2 regions of the Streptomyces yatensis genome follow, and region 2 is predicted to be linked to the other one. Evidence: predicted binding sites of a transcription regulator. Region 2 holds the regulator's gene; the other holds the start of a gene.
What was found. The regulator HrcA, encoded in region 2, represses chaperone genes, less so after heat shock. The targets are predictions, from matches to a motif close to TTNGCACTCNGNNNNNCNGAGTGCNAA.

Region 1: the regulator HrcA is predicted to act here: its motif matches at 4,604-4,630, upstream of groES (co-chaperone GroES).

Annotation. Positions count from the first base shown of each region.
Region 1 is NZ_CP072941.1:4,518,277-4,526,096, forward strand. It holds gene J8403_RS18535 (LysR family transcriptional regulator) at 1-674, opposite strand, end outside; gene J8403_RS18540 (MOSC domain-containing protein) at 755-1,423, shown strand; gene J8403_RS18545 (SDR family NAD(P)-dependent oxidoreductase) at 1,496-2,269, shown strand; gene groL (chaperonin GroEL) at 2,429-4,054, opposite strand; gene groES (co-chaperone GroES) at 4,146-4,454, opposite strand; gene J8403_RS18560 (polysaccharide deacetylase family protein) at 4,804-5,913, opposite strand; gene J8403_RS18565 (class I SAM-dependent methyltransferase) at 5,958-7,160, shown strand; gene J8403_RS18570 (acyltransferase) at 7,541-7,820, shown strand, end outside.
Region 2 is NZ_CP072941.1:6,889,291-6,897,110, reverse strand. It holds gene J8403_RS28485 (ribonuclease Z) at 1-422, opposite strand, end outside; gene J8403_RS28480 (histidine triad nucleotide-binding protein) at 426-785, opposite strand; gene J8403_RS28475 (hypothetical protein) at 863-1,534, opposite strand; gene J8403_RS28470 (16S rRNA (uracil(1498)-N(3))-methyltransferase) at 1,689-2,432, opposite strand; gene J8403_RS28465 (nitronate monooxygenase) at 2,429-3,520, opposite strand; gene dnaJ (molecular chaperone DnaJ) at 3,563-4,696, opposite strand; gene hrcA (heat-inducible transcriptional repressor HrcA) at 4,697-5,713, opposite strand; gene J8403_RS28450 (MBL fold metallo-hydrolase) at 5,878-6,600, shown strand; gene J8403_RS28445 (DUF3097 domain-containing protein) at 6,721-7,542, shown strand; gene hemW (radical SAM family heme chaperone HemW) at 7,554-7,820, opposite strand, start outside.

The DNA.
Region 1 (7,820 bases), 2.4 Mb from region 2:
TCGATCCGCGGGGTGAACCCCTCGGACTCGCACACCTCCACCAGATGCCCCCGGCAGCGCGGGCAGCCCGCGATCCACGGCTCCCCGGCCAGCTCGGCGATCCCCACCGCCCCGGCGCCCGCGAGCTTGTGCCCCTCCGGCACCACGCCCACCAGCCGGTCGTTCAACAGCGGCCGCAGGACCAGGTCGTCCCACTCACCCGAAGCCTCCTCGCCCATCTGCGGATAGCGGAAGGCCAGCGCGACCTCGCAGTCGCCCGAGCGCAGCATCTCCACCGAGCCCGGCGGCTCGGCCTCCACGAGCGAGACCCGCGTCCCCGGATGCGCCGCGCGCAGCTCGGCGAGCGCCATGGGCACCAGGGTCGAGCTGCCGCTGGGGAAGGACACCAGCCGCACCCGGCCCGCCCGCAGCCCGGCGATCGCCGCGACCTCCTCCTCGGCGGCGGTCAGCCCGGCCAGGATCCCGGTGGCATGCCGCACCAGCGCCCGGCCCGCCTCGGTCAGCCGCATCTCCCGCCCGCTGCGGATCAGCAACGGGGTGCCCGCGGCGCCCTCCAGGGCCTTCATCTGCTGGCTGACGGCGGGCTGGGTGCAGCCCAGTTCCCGGGCGGCGGCGGAGAAGGAGCCGGTGGCGGCCACCGCGCGCAGCACCCTGAGATGGCGGGCCTCGATCATGCCTCCGAGCATAAGCGACCCTTGGGGATCGGCCGGGATATTACGTCGCCGCTTTGACGGCGCTGCCTTACGGTGCGGTCATGCTGCATACGCCATCCGTTCTCACGGTGAACCTGGGCCGCGCGACGCCGACCGACTACTCCGACTGTCCGACCGGCACCGGTATCGACAAGCGTCCCGTCGAGCGCCCGGTACGGGTCGCGGCCCCGGGGCCGAAGGGCCAGGGCGGCAGCGGTCTGGCCGGTGACACGGTCTGCGACACCCGCCACCACGGCGGCAACGACCAGGCGGTCTACGCCTACGCCCGGGAGGACCTCGACGTCTGGGAACAGGAGCTGGGCCGCGAGCTGTCCAACGGCGTCTTCGGCGAGAACCTCACCACCAGCGGCCTCGACGTCAACGGCGCCCTCATCGGCGAGCGCTGGCGGGTGGGGAACGAACTGCTGCTGGAGGTGACCTCACCGCGCATCCCCTGCCGTACGTTCGCGGGGTGGCTGGGCGAGCGGGGATGGCTCAAGCGGTTCACCCAGGCCGCCGTCCCCGGGGCGTATCTGCGGGTGCTCGAACCCGGCGAGATCCGCTCGGGCGACGCGGTCGAGATCGTGCACCGGCCCGACCACGAGGTGACGGTCGCCTTCCTCTTCCGCGCCGAGACCACGGAGCGGGAGCTGCTGCCGAGGGTGCTGGCGGCGGGCGACGCCCTGCATCCGGAACCGCGGGCGGCCGCCCTCAAGTACCGGCCCAGCTGACGGAAGTGTTCATTCCGGCGCAGATCGCTCGCGGTCCGCGCCGGTGCCTGCCGTGGCCGATAACGTGCGCGTATGACGACTGCATTGATTACCGGAACCACCGCGGGCATCGGGGCCGCCTTCGCGGGCCGGCTCGCCGCCGACGGGCACAATCTGGTGCTCGTCGCACGCGACGAGAAGCGGCTGCGGGAGCAGGCGGCGGATCTGCACGACCGGCACGGCGTGGAGGCCGACGTGCTGGTGGCGGACCTGTCCGAGGATGACGGAATCGCTGCGGTCGAGACCCGCCTCAGGGACCGCACCCACCCGGTCGACCTGCTCGTCAACAACGCCGGTTTCGGCAACCGCGACCGCTATCTGGAGGTGCCGATCACCGATGAGCTGCGGATGCTGAAGCTGCACTGCGAAGCGGTGCTGCGACTGACCAGCGCGGGCGCCGAAACGATGCGCAGCCGCGGCCGCGGCGGGGTGATCAACGTGGCCTCGATCGCGGCCTTCTTCCCGCGCGGAACGTACGGGGCGAGCAAGGCGTGGGTCGTGCAGTTCACCCAGGGCGCGGCGAAGGACCTGGCGGGCGCGGGCGTACGGCTGATGGCGCTGTGCCCGGGGTTCGTCCGTACGGAGTTCCACGCCCGGGCGGGAATCAAGCGGGAGAGCGTGCCGAGCTGGATGTGGCTGGATGCGGATCGGCTGGTCACGGCGGCGCTGAAGGATTTCGCGCGGGGGAAGTCGCTGTCCATTCCGGATCCGCGGTACAAGGCGATGACGGGGCTGGCGAAGCTGGCTCCGCGGTCGGCCCTCTCCACGCTTTCCTCCAGGGTCGGCCGGCCTCCGGCGAAGGCGTAGCCCTCCCGAAGCCAGGGGGCTCCGCCCCCTGGACCCCCGGCGGGGGTCCGCCCCGGACCCCGCTCCTCAAACGCCGGAGGGGCTGGATTTACGAAGGCGCGGCCGCCCCGAGGGCGGCCGCGCCTTCGCACAGCACAGGCAAGCTGCGTGGAGAAAACCTCAGTGCGCGTGACCGTGCCCGTGGCCCGCGGCCTCGGCCTCTTCCTCGGCCGGCTTCTCGACCACCAGCGTCTCGGTGGTGAGCAGCAGCGAGGCGATCGACGCAGCGTTCTCCAGCGCGGAGCGGGTGACCTTGACCGGGTCGATGACGCCGGCCTTCACCAGGTCGCCGTACTCCTCGGTGGCCGCGTTGTAGCCGTGGCCCTTCTCGAGCTCGGCGACCTTCGAGGTGATGACGTAGCCCTCGAGACCGGCGTTCTCGGCGATCCAGCGCAGCGGCTCGACCGCGGCGCGGCGGACGACCGCGACACCGGTGGCCTCGTCGCCCTCCAGGCCCAGGCTGTTCTCCAGCACCTTCGCGGCGTGGACCAGCGCGGAGCCACCACCGGAGACGATGCCCTCCTCGACCGCGGCGCGGGTCGCGGAGATGGCGTCCTCCAGGCGGTGCTTCTTCTCCTTGAGCTCGACCTCGGTGGCCGCGCCCACGCGGATCACGCACACGCCGCCGGCCAGCTTCGCGAGCCGCTCCTGCAGCTTCTCGCGGTCCCAGTCGGAGTCCGTGGCCTCGATCTCGGCCTTGATCTGGTTGATGCGGCCGGCGACCTCGTCCGCCTTGCCGCCACCGTCGACGATCGTGGTGTCGTCCTTGGTGACGGTCACGCGGCGGGCGGTGCCCAGCACGTCCAGACCGACCTGGTCCAGCTTGAGGCCGACCTCTTCGGCGATGACGGTGCCGCCCGTGAGGGTGGCGATGTCGCCGAGCATGGCCTTACGGCGGTCACCGAAGCCCGGGGCCTTCACCGCGACGGCGTTGAAGGTGCCGCGGATCTTGTTGACGACGAGGGTCGAGAGGGCCTCGCCCTCCACGTCCTCGGCGATGATCAGCAGCGGCTTGCTGGCGTTGGCCTGGATGATCTTCTCCAGGAGCGGCAGCAGGTCCTGGATCGAGGCGATCTTGCCCTGGTGGATCAGGATGTACGGGTCCTCGAGGACGGCCTCCATCCGCTCCTGGTCGGTGACCATGTACGGCGAGAGGTAGCCCTTGTCGAAGGCCATGCCCTCGGTGAAGTCGAGCTCCAGACCGAAGGTGTTGGACTCCTCGACGGTGATAACACCGTCCTTGCCGACCTTGTCCATCGCCTCGGCGATCAGCTCGCCGACCTGCTTGTCCTGCGCGGACAGCGCGGCCACGGCGGCGATGTCGGACTTCTCGTCGATCGGGCGGGCGGTGGCCAGCAGGTCGTCCGAGACGGCCTTGACCGCCGCGTCGATGCCCTTCTTGAGGGCGGCCGGGGAGGCGCCGGCGGCCACGTTCTTCAGGCCCTCGCGGACCAGGGCCTGGGCCAGCACGGTCGCGGTGGTGGTGCCGTCACCCGCGATGTCGTTGGTCTTGGTCGCCACCTCCTTGACGAGCTGGGCGCCCAGGTTCTCGTACGGGTCCTCGACCTCGACCTCGCGGGCGATCGTGACACCGTCGTTGGTGATGGTCGGAGCACCGAACTTCTTGTCGATGACGACGTTGCGGCCACGGGGGCCGATCGTCACCTTGACGGTGTCCGCAAGCTTGTTGACGCCGCGCTCGAGGGCGCGACGGGCGTCCTCGTCGAACTTCAGGATCTTCGCCATGAGTTCCGTATGTCCTCTCAAACGAACCGCGCCCCGACCCCGGTTTCAGACGCGGGCACCGGGGCGCGGCTCATAGGCAAAACTTCGGTGATTACTTCTCGACGATCGCGAGGACGTCGCGAGCCGAGAGGACGAGGTACTCCTCGCCGCTGTACTTCACCTCGGTGCCGCCGTACTTGCTGTAGAGCACGACGTCACCGACGGAGACGTCGAGCGGAAGGCGCTTGCCGTCCTCGAAGCGGCCCGGGCCCACGGCCAGGACGACGCCCTCCTGGGGCTTTTCCTTGGCGGTGTCCGGAATGACCAGGCCCGAAGCCGTGGTCTGCTCGGCGTCGAGCGGCTGGACCACAATGCGGTCCTCGAGCGGCTTGATGGCAACCTTGGAGCTGGTGGTCGTCACGATCCGACCTCCCCCTTCGGAGATCTCACGGGGTCAACTGTCTGAGGTGGCGACCAGGTGGATCCGTCGTCGCGGGTGCCGGACCTGCCCGTCGCTGTATCCCTTGGCACTCATCGGTCCCGAGTGCCAGCCTCGACATTATGACGCGGTTAGCACTCAGTCAACTAGAGTGCCAAGCGACGTGGTGGCGCCCCCCCGCTCGCCACCCCATCACCGCCTAACGGCCGCCGCGCTCCGGGGCCGCGAGCACTCCGCGCGGCCCCGGCCCCCGCTCCAGAGCCCCAGGCCGTCTGCGCGGCCCAGGCCCCGTCTGTGCGGCCCAGGCCCCGTCTGTGCGGCCCCGGCGCCGTCACACATAGTCCTCCAGCCGCCCGATGGTGAAGCCCTGGGCCTGGATCGCCCGCACCAGCTCCGTGATCCAGCCGGTCATCGACTGCCCCTCGAGCTGCTCCGGCCCCCGGAAGTGCGCGAGGATGATGTCCCCCGGCTGGAGGTGGTCGCCGGAGCGGTAGGCCAGTCCGTGGGTCTCCATCTCGGCGCGCCACAGCACCACCGTCCGCGCCCCGCAGAAGCCCGCCGCCCGCAGGGTCGTCTCGTCGTAGTCCCCGAAGGGGGGACGGAAGAGACGCGGGGCTTGACCGAAGTGGTCCCACAGGTTGTCCCGCTGGCCGCAGATCTCCCGCACCTGGTCGTCGTAGGCCATACCGGCCAGGCTGGGGTGGGTGAGGGTGTGGTTCTCCATGGGGTTGCCGAGCCGGCGCAGCTGGTCGAAGTAGTCGTAGTGGTCGCCGATCACGTTGTCGGTGAGGAACGCGGTGAACGGCAGCCCAAGCTCGCGGGCCTGCTCCACGAAGCGCGGGTCCTTCTCGATCCCGTCGTCGATCGTCACGAAGACCACCCGCTGGTCGGTCGGCACCTGCCGCACGATCGGCGGCAGCCCCCACTGCTGCGGCCCGGACCGCCCCAGCGCGGGCTTGACGGCGGGCGGGGCCGGAGGCCGCTCCAGCGGCCGGTCCAGCCCCCAGCGACGGTAGGCGTCGGAGGCGCCGCCCAGCGAGCCCGAGCGCGGCGCGGAGGCCGTGCCGGACCGCCCCGCGGCCTGGGGCGGGGTGGGCGCCGAGGCGTCACCGGAGCCCGGCGGCAGGTCCGGGAACGCGCCGCCCTGGGCCTCACCCTCGTACCCCTGCCCCTCGTACCCCGGCCCTGACGACGCCGGTGGTCGCCGCTCCGGCTCCCGTCCGGACGGCGGCCGCGAGGACGACGGCGGATCGTCCAGCCGGGAGGCGAGCGAGGCCGGCGGCATGGGCGCGCCGTGACGGGAGCCAGTGTGCGGCTCGGTGGCGGCGCCGAGGGATCCGCAGGCCGTGAGCACGGCTGCCGCGCCGACGAGAACCAGACAGCGAGGAAAACCAGTCTTGATCATCATCACATAAGTGATCTTCGGTCCAGAGGCGTGCATCTGCGCGCCCTACGCGGGCAAATGCGCTCGCGGGAGCGGGGAGAATGGGCCATGTGGACGTTGACGCCTTCGACTCACTGCTCGGCGACGAGGGGCAGGCGCTGCTCTCCGGGCTCCGCGACTACGACCCGGCGAAGGAGCTCGCCACCGCGACGCGGCTGCGCCGCGACCACCCCCCGGCGCTGGTCTCGGCGGCCCTGACCCAGGCCGCGCTGCGACAGCGGGCGGTGGCCAAATTCGGCCCCGAGGACGCGCACCGGATGTACTTCACGCCGAACGGCGTGGAGCAGTCCACCCGCACCTCCGTCGCCGCGTACCGCGCCGCCCGCTTCGCGGAGTTCGGCGTCCGCCGGATGGCCGATCTGTGCTGCGGCATCGGCGGCGACGCGATCGCGCTGGCCCGCACCGGGATCTCCGTCCTCGCCGTCGACCGCGACCCGCTGACCTGCGCCGTCGCCCGTGCCAACGCCCAGGCGCTCGGCCTGGCCGAGCTCATCGAGATCCGCTGCGCCGATGTCACCGACATCGACACCCGGCCCTTCGACGCGGTCTTCGTCGACCCGGCCCGGCGCGGCGGCCGGGGCCGCGTCTTCGACCCCGAGGCGTACTCCCCGCCCCTCTCCTGGGCCATCGAGGCCGCCCGCACCACCCCGCGCGCCGCCCTCAAGATCGCCCCCGGCGTGCCGCACGAGGTGGTCCCCGAGGACGCGGAGGCCGAGTGGATCTCGGACCACGGCCAGGTGAAGGAGGCCGTCCTGTGGTTCGGCACCGCCCGCCCCGGGCTGCGCCGCGCCACCCTTCTGCCGAGCGCCCACTCCCTCGTCGGCACCCCGCACCTCCCCGCCCCCGGCCCCGGCCCGGTCGGCCGCTGGCTCTACGAGCCGGACGGGGCCGTCATCCGCGCCCATCTCGTCGCCGATGTCGCGGCCCGCGTCGGCGGCCGCCTGATCGACCCGACGATCGCCTACATCACGACGGACGAGCTGCGCCCGACGCCGTTCGCCACCGCGTACGAGATCACGGATGTGCTGCCGTTCAACCTGAAGCGGCTGAAGGCGCTGCTGCGGGAGCGGGAGGTCGGCATCGCGACCATCAAGAAGCGCGGTTCGGCGGTCGAGCCGGAGCAGCTCCGCAAGAAGCTCCGGCTCGAGGGCGGGAACGCCTGCACCATCGTGCTGACGCGCTCGAAGGGCTCCCCCACGATGCTTCTGGGGCATCCGGCCCAGACCCTGCCCACCGGCCCGTAACGCCTGCGGCGGGCGCTGATCCCCTCCCCGCCCCTTCCCGAAACCGGGGCCCCGCCCCAGACCCCGGTCCGACGACCGAGACCCGCGCAGACGTGCCGACCGCGACCAGCCCACCGGTGCGGGCGCTCACGGCAGAGGCGGCCGGCCCGTCCCTCCCCGGGGTCCAGGGGCCTGGCCCCTGGCACGGGAAGGGGCGGGGAGGGGAAAGACCACGGCCGGACGGGCGGTGGGGAATCCCCTAAACCCGGTTCCACTTCGTGAGGCCGCTCGCGCCCCGGGGGTTACGGTCGACGCCTCGAGGGTTACGGTCAACGCGTCGGGAGTTGCGGCAACGCGTCGACGCGACAGCGTGTTCGGTCCCGACGAAAGAGCGTGTGAGTATGACGGCCTCCGCCACCGAGAGCGGCGCCAAGCGAACGTTCACCGTGCGTGCCGGGGAGGCGAGCGGTGATCGCATACGGCTCAGCGTCTACGACATGCTCATCGGCCCGGTCTATACCCCGCGTGCCTTTTTCTACCGGGAGACCCTCGACGGCGAGGCGCTCCGCGCCTCCCTCGCCAGGACATTGCGCACCTTCCCCATCCTTTCCGGCCGTATGAAGAGGGATCCCGACGGCGGTCTCAGTGTGCTCTGCGACGACGGCGGTGTGCGCTTCGTCG
Region 2 (7,820 bases):
GAGAGCCGGGCCGCCTCCAGCGTGTACGCGGGGGTGCGGGCCAGCACCGCGCCGTCACCGGCGACCGGCTCCTCGGTGAGCGCCACCGTCTCGCGGTAGGCGGTCGCGTACCGCAGCCGCTCGAAGAACCGCTGTCCGCTCGCCGGGTAGTGGGCGGTCACCGGGTGCGGCACCCGGTCGAGGTTGATCCGCTGGATCACCCCGGCCAGGCCCAGGGAGTGATCCCCGTGGAAATGCGTGACGCAGATCCGGTCGATGTCATGGGCGGCGACCCCGGCCCGCAGCATCTGGCGCTGGGTGCCCTCGCCGGGGTCGAACAGCAGGCCCTCGCCGTCCCAGCGCAGCAGATAGCCGTTGTGGTTGCGGTGCCGGGTCGGCACCTGGCTGGCGGTGCCGAGGACGATCAGTTCCCGTGCGGACAAGGGTTATCCGGGGGGCCAGTTGAGCCCGCGGCCGCCCAGGACGTGGGCATGGGCGTGGAAGACGGTCTGGCCGGCGCCGGAGCCGGTGTTGAACACCACGCGGTAGCCCGTCTCGACGAGCTTCTCATCGACCGCGACCGAGCCCGCCTCGCGCAGCACATCGGCGGCGATCTGCGGTTCGGCCGCCGCGAGGGAGGCCGCGTCCGGGTAGTGCACCTTGGGGATCACCAGGATGTGCGTGGGCGCCTGGGGGTTTATGTCGCGGAAGGCGACGGTGGTGTCCGTATCGCGGACGACGGTGGCCGGCACCTCCCCCGAGACAATCTTGCAGAACAGGCAGTCGGCCTGCGGTTCTCCCGCCACCGGTGGCTCCTTACGGATCGTCGGCACATACGGTCCGGATGGTACCGGGAGCCCCTGCCGGCGGGAGAGATCGCGGCCTATTCGCCCTGACCGCCGCCCTCGATGCCGCCCTTACCGGCGCTGTCCCCGGTACCGGCCTGCCCGGCGCCGCCCTCGGTGGCCGGCTGGTCCCCGGGGTGGCTGCGGGTCGGCTGGGGGTTCTCGGTGCTCGGGCGGTCCCACGGGTGACTGCGGGTCGGCTGGGGGACGTCGGTGGTCCGGTGGTCCCACGGGTGACTACGGGTCGGCTGCGGGCTCTGCGTGCTCGGGCGGTCCGACGAGTGGCTGAAGGTCGGCCGGGGACTGTCGGTGTCCGGGCCGCCGCCCCGGCACTCCCCGATCACCTGCGCCCGGAAGACCTTCCGGCCGTCCACCTCGCCGGTCACATCGCCCCGGACGCAGTGGTCCGCCCGTACGTAGGTCACCCGGCCCTTGATCCTGATGTCCTTGTCGCTGTCGGTCCTGCCGTGGCAGTCCACCCGTGCGTCGGTCTCCCCGGACCGCTCGCTCCGCGAGGGCGAAGCACCGGCCGTATGGCCGTTCTTGAACTCGGCGTTGCAGCTCATCCAGCGGACGCCGACACCGCCCCGCTCCAGCGCCTCCGTGACGACCTGGTCCGTGGTGATCGCGACCGTCACGGAGCTGATGCCGCCGCCCGTCGGCTCACACGCCGTCACCGCGACCGCCGCGCCGAGGGCCGCGACGGACAAGAGCGCCCGTCCCCGTCTTGCCTGACTCAATACCCCCATAGGGGATAGGTTCCCATCGGCCGACGCGCAGCGGAAGGCCGTCCTCGGCCAGGTACGGGGGCACAGAAGCGCGAACAGACCCCGGAGGGGGCCTCTCGGCTCAGGGAGGCGTCTCTCATCCCCAGCGGCCGGTGCGGCCGAGCAGCAGCGCGGCGGCCGCCGTTCCGGCCGTGGAGGTGCGCAGCACGCTCGGGCCCAGCCGGTACGGCCGCGCGCCCGCCTCGGCGAAGGCCGCCAACTCCTCGGGGGACACGCCCCCTTCGGGCCCGACGACCAGCACGATCTCACCACTCGCGGGCAGTTGGGCCGCCGCGAGCGGCTCCCCGCCCTCCTCGTGGAGCACGGCCGCGAACGCGGCTTCGGCGAGAAGCCGGGCCACCTGCTTGGTCGTCATCGCGTCCGTGACCTCGGGGAAGGTCAGCCGGCGGGACTGCTTGCCCGCCTCACGCGCGGTCGACCGCCACTTGCCGAGCGCCTTGAGGCCGCGCTCGCCCTTCCACTGGGTGATGCAGCGGGACGCCGACCACGGAACGACGGCGTCCACGCCGGTCTCCGTCATGGTCTCCACCGCCAGCTCGCCGCGGTCGCCCTTGGGCAGCGCCTGGACGACGGTGATCCTCGGGTCCGGGGCCGCCTCCCGGCGCACCTCGTCCACCGCGATCTCCAGCCGGTCCTTGCCCTCGACGGCCGCCACGGTGCCCTGGACGCCCGTACCGTGGCCGTCCGTCAGCACCACGGGCTCACCGACCCGCAGCCGCCTCACGGACACCGCGTGGCGCCCCTCCGGGCCCTCCAGCCGGACCCGGGCCCCCGCGGCCGCGCCCGTCAGGGAGTCGGCCACGAACACCGGGGCGGTCACGACACCGCACCCCGCTGGACCTGAAGGCCCAACTCGGACCGCGCGGCGTCGAGTTCCACCGCGAGCGTCTCCACCAACTGGGCGGCGGGCAGTTCGCGCGCCAGCCGGTGCCCCTGCCCGGCCCACAGCGCCATGCCCTGCGGATCGCCCGCCTTGGCGGCCGCCTTACGGAGGCCGGACGTCATGTGGTGCAGCTGGGGGTAGGCGGCGGGCGCGTGCGGGCCGTGCTCGCGCATGAAGCGGTTGACCAGGCCCCGGGCCGGGCGGCCGGAGAAGGCGCGGGTCAGCTCGGTCCGGCCGAACAGCGGATCCGTCATCGCCTGCTTGTGCAGGGCGTTCGCCCCGGACTCTGGGCACACCAGGAACGCGGTCCCCAGCTGGGCCGCGACCGCGCCCGCGGCCAGCGCCGAGGCGATCTGCGAACCGCGCATGATCCCGCCCGCCGCGATGATCGGGATCTGGACGTACTCACGGACCAGCGTGATCAGCGACAGCAGGCCGAGCCCGGCGCCCATCCCGTCGACGGCCGGGTCATTGCTGTACGTGCCCTGGTGGCCGCCGGCCTCCACGCCCTGCACACAGACCGCGTCGGCGCCCGCCCACTGGGCGGTCTGCGCCTCGACGGGCGAGGTCACGGTCACGATCGTGCGGGTACCGGCCTGGGCGAAGGCGTCGAGGACGGCACGGGTCGGGCAGCCGAAGGTGAACGAGACGACCGGAACGGGGTTGTCGAGGAGCACGGCGAGCTTGGCGTCGTACGCGTCGTCCGTGCCCGCGTCCGGGTCGCCCAGCGGGGTCTCGTACCAGGCCGCCTCGCCCGTGAGGCGCGCCCGGTAGGCCCCGACGGCGGCCGTGTCGGCGTTGGCCGGCTGCGGCATGAACAGATTGACACCGAAGTGCCGACCGGTCAGCCCTCGCAGCTGTTTGATCTCCTCATACATCGCTTCCGGCGTCTTGTAGCCGGCAGCGAGGAAACCGAGGCCACCGGCCTCGGAGACAGTGGCGGCGAGCTGCGGGCAGGAGGCTCCACCCGCCATCGGCGCCTGCACGATCGGGTACCGGTAAAGATCGGTCAGCGCGGAGGACATGGCCACATCGTGCCATGCCCTCCACAAGGGCTCACCACCGGATCACCGTCCGTTGAACGCGTCCTTCAGCCGCGAGAACAGCCCCTGCTGCCCGGGCTTGAATTCGCCGACCGGGCGCTCCTCGCCGCGCAGCTTGGACAGCCGCCGCAGCAGCTCCTCCTGCTCCGGGTCGAGCTTGGTCGGGGTGGTCACCTCGACATGCACGATCAGGTCGCCCCGGCCGCCGCCCCGCAGATGGGTGACGCCGCGCTGGTGCAGCGGGATCGACTGGCCGGACTGGGTGCCGGGCCGGATGTCGACCTCCTCCAGGCCGTCCAGCGTCTCCAGCGGCACCTTGGTGCCCAGCGACGCCGCCGTCATCGGGATGGTCACCGTGCAGTGCATATCGTCGCCGCGCCGCTGGAAGACCGGGTGCGGGACCTCGTGGATCTCCACATACAGGTCGCCCGCCGGGCCGCCGCCCGGTCCGACCTCGCCCTCACCGGCCAGCTGGATCCTGGTGCCGTTGTCCACACCGGCGGGGATCTTCACGGTCAGGGTGCGCCGCGAGCGGATCCGGCCGTCGCCCGCGCACTCCGGGCACGGGGTCGGCACCACGGTGCCGAAGCCCTGGCACTGGGGGCACGGCCGCGAGGTCATGACCTGGCCCAGGAAGGACCGCGTCACCTGGGAGACCTCACCGCGGCCACGGCACATGTCACAGGTCTGCGCCGAGGTGCCCGGCGCCGCGCCCTCGCCGCTGCACGTGGTGCAGACGACCGCGGTGTCGACCTGAATGTCCTTGGTGGTCCCGAACGCGGCCTCGTTGAGCTCCACGTCCAGACGGATCATCGCGTCCTGACCGCGCCGGGTCCGGGAGCGCGGACCGCGCTGCGAGGCGGTGCCGAAGAACGCGTCCATGATGTCGGAGAAGTTGCCGAAGCCCCCGCCGAAGCCTCCGGCGCCACCGCCGCCGGCCCCGGACATCGGGTCCCCGCCCAGGTCGTAGACCTGCTTCTTCTGTGGGTCCGACAAGACCTCGTAAGCGGCGTTGATCTCCTTGAACCGCTCCTGGGTCTTCGGATCCGGGTTCACATCCGGATGCAGCTCGCGTGCGAGCCGGCGGAATGCCTTCTTGATCTGGTCCTGCGAGGCATCACGCGGCACGCCCAGGACTGCGTAGTAGTCCGTCGCCACTTACGACTCCGCCAGGATCTGTCCGACGTAACGTGCCACTGCGCGTACCGCTCCCATCGTTCCGGGGTAGTCCATGCGGGTCGGTCCGACCACGCCGAGTTTGGCGACCGCCTCGTCGCCGGAACCGTAGCCGACCGCGACGACCGAGGTGGCGTTGAGCCCCTCGTGAGCATTCTCATGCCCGATCCGCACGGTCATACCCGAGTCCTTGGCCTCGCCCAGCAACTTGAGGAGGACGACATGCTCCTCGAGTGCCTCCAGGACGGGCCGGATCGTCAGGGGGAAATCATGCACGAAACGCGTGAGGTTCGCGGTGCCGCCGATCATCAGCCGCTCCTCGGTCTCCTCCACCAGCGTCTCGAGCAAGGTCGACAGCACGATCGAGACGGTCCCCCGGTCCTCCTGTTCGAAGGACTCCGGAAGATCCTGCACCAACTGCGGCACATCCGCGAAACGCCGACCCACGACCCGGCTGTTGAGCCGGGCGCGCAGATCGGCCAGCGAGTCCTCGGTGATCGGAGTGGGGCAGTCCACCATGCGCTGCTCCACCCGGCCGGTGTCCGTGATCAGCACCAGCATCACCCGGGCCGTGGCCAGCGGCAGCAGCTCCACATGGCGCACCGTCGAGCGGGTCAGCGACGGATACTGCACCACCGCCACCTGCCGGGTCAGCTGCGCCAGCAGCCGGACCGTGCGGCCCACCACGTCATCGAGGTCGACCGCGCCGTCCAGGAAGTTCTGAATGGCCCGCCGCTCCGGGCTGGACAGCGGCTTCACTCCCGCCAGCTTGTCCACGAAGAGGCGATAGCCCTTGTCGGTGGGGATCCGCCCGGCGCTCGTATGCGGCTGGGCGATGAACCCCTCGTCCTCCAGAGCGGCCATGTCATTACGCACCGTGGCCGGGGAGACCCCCAGCCGGTGCCGCTCGGTGAGCGCCTTGGAGCCGACCGGCTCCTCCGTCCCCACATAGTCCTGGACAATGGCACGCAGCACCTCGAGTCTGCGTTCGCTGAGCACCCCGCGCACCTCCAGTCCAGCGGTCTCATCAGGTCGTCCGCCTGGCACTCACCGGGCACGAGTGCCAGAACCCCTCCGCCAGTGTACGGCGGGGTGCGGTGGCATGGGCAAGAGCCGCCGCTGGCAGCAACTCTCCCCCATCCCCGTTGAGCTAGCGTCGCGGTATGGAGACGTGTTGGGAAGAGGCAGGCTGGGAGCGGCTCGCGCCCGGTGTGGCCCGCCGTCGGCTGCCGGAGTGGGACGAGACGGTCGGCGTGGTCGTCGGCCGGACCGACATCCTCGTCGTGGACACCGGCGCGACCCTGCGCGCCGGGGCCGAGCTGCGCGCCGAGATCACCCGGCTGACCGGCCGCCGCCCCACCCGGATCGCGCTCACCCATCCGCACTTCGACCACGTCCTGGGCTCGGCCGCCTTCGCGGGCTGCCAGGTGTACGGGGCCACGGGCATGGACGAGCTGCTGCGCCGGGAGCGGGAGGCACTGCGCGAGGACGCGATGCGCCACGGGGTGGACCGCGACGCCGCCACCGAGGCCGTGGACCATCTGGTGGGCCCGCACCACCTGGTCTCCGGGGAGCTCACCTTGGACCTGGGTGACCGGCAGGTGCTGCTGGCCAATGTGGGGCCCGGCCACACCGCCCATGACCTGGCCGTTCTGGTGCCCGGCCGGCCCGAGGTGGTCTTCTGCGGCGATCTGGTGGAGGAGTCCGGCACGCCGCAGGCCGGGCCCGACGCGATCCCCGGCCGCTGGCCCGCCGCCCTCGACCGGCTGCTCGCCCTCGGCGGCCCGGACGCGCGGTACGTCCCGGGGCACGGCTCGGTCGTGGACGCCGGGTTCGTGCGCGCCCAACGTGATGAATTGGCGGCCCGCTTCGGCGTGTCCCGCTAGGCGTCCGCCCAGCCCTCCCTCCGGGCGTTCACCCGGTGGCCCAACTGGGCGCTCCCTAGGCGTCCACCTAGTCGTCCGCACGACCGGAGCGGGCGGCCGTCGCGCGCTATCGTCATCCGGATGCGACAGTACGACCCGGACCTGACCCCGCCCTGGAAGCGGCAGCGGCCCGCCCCCGAGGTCCCCGCCGAACCGGACCTCGTCGTGGAGGAGGTCACCACCGGCTTCTGCGGCGCCGTGATCCGCTGCGAGAAGACCGCCCAGGGCCCCACGGTCACTCTGGAGGACCGCTTCGGCAAACATCGCGTCTTCCCCATGGAGCCGCGCGGTTTTCTGCTCGAAGGGCGTGTCGTCACCCTCGTACGCCCGCGCGCGGCGGCCCCCAGCGCGCCCCAGCGCACCGCCTCGGGGTCGATCGCCGTTCCGGGAGCGCGCGCGAGGGTCGCCCGCGCGGGGCGCATCTATGTCGAGGGGCGCCATGACGCGGAGCTGGTGGAGCGGGTCTGGGGCGACGATCTGCGCATCGAGGGCGTCGTCGTGGAGTACCTGGAGGGCGTCGACGACCTGCCCGCCATCGTCGACGACTTCTCCCCCGGCCCGGACGCCCGGCTCGGCGTCCTCGTCGACCATCTGGTCACGGGCTCCAAGGAGTCCCGGATCGCCGCACAGGTCACCGGCGAGCATGTGCTGGTCCTCGGCCACCCCTACATCGACATCTGGGAGGCCGTGAAGCCGTCCTCCGTCGGCATCCCGGCCTGGCCGACGGTGCCGCACGGCCAGGACTGGAAGAAGGGCGTCTGCCGCGCCCTGGGCTGGCCGGAGAACACCGGGGCCGCCTGGCAGCGGATCCTGTCCTCGGTCCACTCCTACAAGGACCTCCAGCCGGAGCTCCTGGGGCGGGTGGAGGAGCTGATCGACTTCGTGACGGCCCCGCTGGGCTGACGGCTCCCGTCTCAGTCGACCAGGTCGCGCACCACCGCGTCCGCCAGCAGCCGCCCGCGCAGCGTGAGCACGGCCCGCCCCCGTCCGTACGGCTCCGGGTCCAGCAGGCCGTCCTCCAGCGCCCGTGCCGCGGCCGCCGCCCCGGCCGGGCGCAGCAGCTCCAGCGGGCAGCCCTCGACCAGCCGCAGCTCCAGCAGGATCCGCTCCACCCGGCGCTCCTCGGCGGTCAGCAGCTCCCGGCCGGCGCCGGGCGACCTGCCCTCGCCGAGGGCCTGTGC